DNA from 2 places in the Pantoea jilinensis genome. Region 1 is predicted to be linked to the other one. Evidence: predicted binding sites of a transcription regulator. Region 1 holds the regulator's gene; the other holds the start of a gene.
What was found. The regulator LexA, encoded in region 1, represses DNA repair genes until DNA is damaged. The targets are predictions, from matches to a motif close to TNCTGTATGTACATACAGNA.
Positions count from the first base shown of each region.

Region 2: KTJ90_RS12920 (DNA translocase FtsK 4TM domain-containing protein) is a predicted target of LexA. The motif match lies at 1,204-1,223, and genes of this name have one in related genera.

Region 1 is NZ_CP077746.1:3,785,658-3,788,061, reverse strand. It holds gene plsB (glycerol-3-phosphate 1-O-acyltransferase PlsB) at 1-126, opposite strand, end outside; gene KTJ90_RS17865 (diacylglycerol kinase) at 255-623, shown strand; gene lexA (transcriptional repressor LexA) at 729-1,343, shown strand; gene dinF (MATE family efflux transporter DinF) at 1,442-2,404, shown strand, end outside.
Region 2 is NZ_CP077746.1:2,738,650-2,741,053, reverse strand. It holds gene trxB (thioredoxin-disulfide reductase) at 1-150, opposite strand, end outside; gene lrp (leucine-responsive transcriptional regulator Lrp) at 671-1,165, shown strand; gene KTJ90_RS12920 (DNA translocase FtsK 4TM domain-containing protein) at 1,284-2,404, shown strand, end outside.

The DNA.
Region 1 (2,404 bases):
CATAATAGGTCGGGTCGGATCCAGACCATGTTCAGACACGGGATCGGCCGGAATGGCCTTACTTTTTACCAAAAAGGAGAGTGGTAAATTAAGTAATTTGTAATAGAGTTTACGCCAACCTGACATAGACAACATGAAGCCTCTTGTTAGCAAAGCGCCGCAAGCATACCAGAAAGCGCAGCGAAGATCTGTGGTGGTGCCAATTGCACGCAGCCCAGACATTGACGTCAATTGAATGAAAGGGTTCCCACATCATGGCAAATAATGCCACCGGACTTATCAGAATAGTAAAAGCCGCAGGTTACTCCTGGCAGGGACTGCGTGCCGCCTGGCAGCATGAAGCCGCCTTTCGGCAGGAAACACTGGCTGCGCTGGCCGCTATTATTATCGCGTGCTGGCTGGATGTCGATGTGATCGCCCGCATCCTCATGATTGGCGCCGTGGTGCTGGTCGTCATTGTCGAAATCCTCAATAGCGCCATTGAAGCGGTGGTTGACCGGATTGGTCAGGAACATCATCCCCTGGCAGGCCGGGCCAAAGACATGGGCTCGGCGGCGGTGCTGATCAGCATCTTACTGGCCCTGTTTGTCTGGGTCGCGCTGCTCTGGACACATTTGCGATAAGCCTTCCATAACGCGCCTGAGGGCGCGTTTTCCCTGACAATCGGTTTCCATTTCGCCAATACCTGTATATACTCACAGCGACTGTATAAACAACCAGGGGGCGGGATGAAAGCATTAACCAGCAGGCAGCAGCAGGTCTATGACCTGATTCGCGACCATATATCTTCAACGGGCATGCCGCCTACGCGTGCAGAGATCGCCGCGCAACTGGGCTTCCGTTCGCCAAATGCGGCTGAAGAGCATCTGAAAGCGCTGGCGCGTAAAGGCGTTATTGAGATCGTTTCGGGTGCATCACGCGGCATTCGTCTGTTAATGGAAGAAGAAGTTTCAGAAGGACTACCGCTGATAGGCCGGGTTGCTGCCGGTGAGCCGATCATGGCGCAGGAACATATCGAAACCCACTACAAAGTGGATCCGGGCCTGTTCAAGCCTTCTGCCGACTTCCTGCTGCGCGTCAGCGGAATGTCGATGAAAGATATCGGGATTATGGACGGCGACCTGCTCGCGGTACATAAAACCCAGGATGTGCGCAACGGTCAGGTTGTCGTGGCACGCATTGATGATGAAGTCACCGTTAAACGCTGGAAAAAGCAGGGTGCTATCGTGCATCTTCTGCCTGAAAACAGCGATTTTGACCCTATCGTGGTCGACACCCGTGCGCAGTCACTGACCATTGAAGGTCTTGCGGTTGGCGTGGTGCGTAACGGCGAGTGGCTTTGATTCTGAGGCCTGCGTGCATTCGCCTTTTCTGATGCTATTCTGTCTGCCCTAATTTTGTTGCCTGCTTTGCTGCAGCGACACTGAGCACGGAACGGCGAATGCGCTTTATCACGGCAACGGATAAAAATCTCTGGCGGCTTGCGCTGCCGATGATCCTTTCAAATATCACCGTTCCCTTACTGGGCGTGGTCGATACTGCAGTTATTGGTCATCTCGACAGCCCTGTCTATCTTGGCGGGGTTGCGGTCGGGACCACAGTGACCAGCTTCCTCTTTATGCTGCTGCTTTTCCTTCGAATGAGTACCACTGGCCTGACGGCGCAGGCGTTTGGTGCGGGCGATAAAACCGCTCTGGCACGCGCGCTGACGCAGCCGCTGATCATTGCGCTGCTGGCCGGCGTGCTGTTCATCGCATTGCGTTATCCGATTATTCAGCTGGCGACCCATCTGGTAGGTGGCAATCCTGATGTACTGGAACAGGCGGCGCTGTTTATTCAGATTCGCTGGCTCAGTGCACCTGCCACGCTGGCAAACCTGGTCATCCTGGGCTGGCTGTTGGGCGTTCAGTATGCGCGGGCGCCGGTAATCCTGCTGATAGTGGGCAATCTGGTGAACATCGTGCTCGATCTCTGGCTGGTGATGGGGCTGCACTGGGGTGTCGCGGGAGCAGCAACCGCCACGGCGCTGGCGGAGTACATCACGCTGGGCGTCGGCGGCATCATGGTCTGGCGGGTGTTAAAGCTGCGCGGTATTACGTTTAATCTGCTGAAGCAGAGCTGGCGCGGTGACAGCGGCCGACTGCTGCGACTGAACCGGGATATCATGTTGCGCTCTCTGATGCTGCAGCTCTGTTTCGCCTCGCTGACCGTGCTGGGTGCGCGGCTGGGTCCGGACGTGGTGGCGGTTAACGCGGTATTACTGATGTTCATTACCTTTACTGCCTACGCGCTGGATGGTTTTGCCTACGCGGTTGAAGCTTTTGCCGGCGAAGCGCATGGCGCAAAAGATGGCAGTAAATTGCAGCACGTCTGGCACTCAGCCTGTCGGCAGGCGGTGGTAGTC
Region 2 (2,404 bases), 1.0 Mb from region 1:
CACTTCAGTGGTCGTGGTCAGCTGTCCGCCTTTTTCCAGACCCGTGATCAATACGGGGTTCAGGTTGGCGCGTGCAGCATAAACGGCTGCGGTATAACCCGCTGGGCCAGAGCCCAGAATGAGTAACTTACTGTGTTTGGCCGTACTCATGCGTTCCTCAGTTTCATTCGGCTGACATAGCCTGCGATTGTAGGGAATATCCGGCGACAATGACAAGGCTTAGCCAATTTTGTTAACGATAGCTGCAAATGGCGTAGACGATGAACGGCATTTTTGCCTGGCGAATGCGCCAAAAGGGGGCAAAACTCGGGCTGAATGGGTGCAAAAGTGCAAAAATACTCATTTAAAAACAGATACCCAGCTAACTGTCTGGCATCTTGTCCTGAATTTGGTGATTTTACTTTGACAATCGCCTGCGCTTTTGCGAAAACATTATCAGAAGCGAATAACATTTATCGGAACAAAACAGGTTTTCCTCGCCTGTTTTGCACTTAACGCCGAATAAAAGCAGCCTGATATGGATAATGACGCATGATGTGGACAGACAATATGCGTCATGTCGATAGATTTCAGAACACAGGCTCTGTTAGCTCACTTCAGAAATGCCCCGAACAATGAGCGTTTTCAGGGCGTGGCAGGTAAAGGGAAGGAATTAAGAGAGACAATAATAATGGTAGACAATAAGAAACGCCCCGGAAAAGATCTCGACAGAATTGACAGGAACATTCTGAATGAACTTCAGAAAGATGGTCGCATTTCAAACGTAGAGCTTTCCAAACGCGTAGGCTTATCGCCTACGCCATGTCTTGAACGCGTGCGTCGTCTTGAACGTCAGGGATTTATTCTTGGCTATACCGCGCAGTTGAACCCGCACTACCTTGATGCATCTCTACTGGTATTCGTTGAGATTACTCTGAATCGTGGTGCGCCGGATGTGTTTGAGCAATTTAACGCCGCTGTGCAAAAACTTGAGGAAACTCAAGAGTGTCACCTCGTTTCCGGCGATTTCGACTACCTGCTGAAAACGCGCGTACCTGATATGTCTGCCTACCGTAAGTTGCTGGGTGAAACCCTGTTGCGCCTGCCAGGCGTAAACGACACGCGAACTTACGTGGTGATGGAAGAGGTCAAACAGAGCAATCGACTGGTGATCAAAACCCGCTGATGCGGGGCAGGTGCAAAACCTGTTAGATTTCGGTACACTCCTGTGAATTCATACAGGATCAGCGTCGGGCTCGCCCGGCGCTGTTGCTTCTTACTTTACAGGCACCTGGAGAGTCCTCTTGAGCCAGGAATATACAGAAGATAAAGACGTTTCGTTACAATCGCTGAGCAGTGGACGTCGTCTGCTGGAAGCGTTGCTTATTCTGGTGGCGTTGTTTGCCATCTACCTGATGGTTTCTTTAGTCAGTTTTAACCCTTCCGACCCGAGCTGGTCGCAAACGGCCTGGCATGAACCTATCCACAATATCGGCGGCAGCGTCGGTGCCTGGCTGGCTGACACCTTACTCTTCATCTTTGGTGTGATGGCGTACGCCATTCCGCCCGTCATCCTGGGTCTGTGCTGGATTGCTTTCCGTCAGCGCGACAGCCAGGACTACTTTGACTACTTTGCTGTCGGGCTGCGCTTAATTGGCGTCCTGGCACTGGTGGTGACGACCTGTGGTATGGCGGCGCTAAATGCCGATGATATCTGGTACTTCGCCTCAGGCGGCGTGATTGGTAGCCTGGTGAGTAATGCGATTGCCCCCTGGTTCAGTCCAGCGGGTGGCACGCTTATGCTGCTTTGCGTCTGGGCGGCGGGCATTACCCTTTACACCGGCTGGTCATGGCTCACCATCGCAGAAAGAATTGGTGGCGTGGTGATGGGTGTGCTGACGTTTGCCAGCAACCGTTCACGTCACGATGAACCCTGGCAGGAAGAGGATGACGAGCAGGACGCGCATGAATACGCGGATGTGCCTGAACTGCATGCTGCCGATCAGGATGAAGATGAAGATGTGCTGCTTTCTGCTCCACGTGCAGCCGCCCAGCCTGCGGCGTCACAGCCGGATCCTCTGCTGGCTAAAGCGGCAGCAGCAACCAGCGCGGCGGTAGCGGCAACGGCGGAAGCCGCAGAGGTGACGCTCGCGCCGGCCGCTCCGGTAACGCCTGCCGCTGTTGCAGCGTCTTCTGCGGCGGCATCTGCGCCTGCAGCTATGCCAGCATCGCCGACGGCACAACCCGCGCCTGCGGCCGTGCAGAGCGCGCCAGCATCCTATGGTGCAGCAACGGCTCCGACTCCGGCGCAGAGTGCTTCTGCACCTGCGACCTCACCACCGCTTTATCACTTTGAAATGCCGGACGAGGCCCCGGCTGCGCCGTCGTTCAGTGCTTACGACGACGATGAACCTAAAATGGGGAA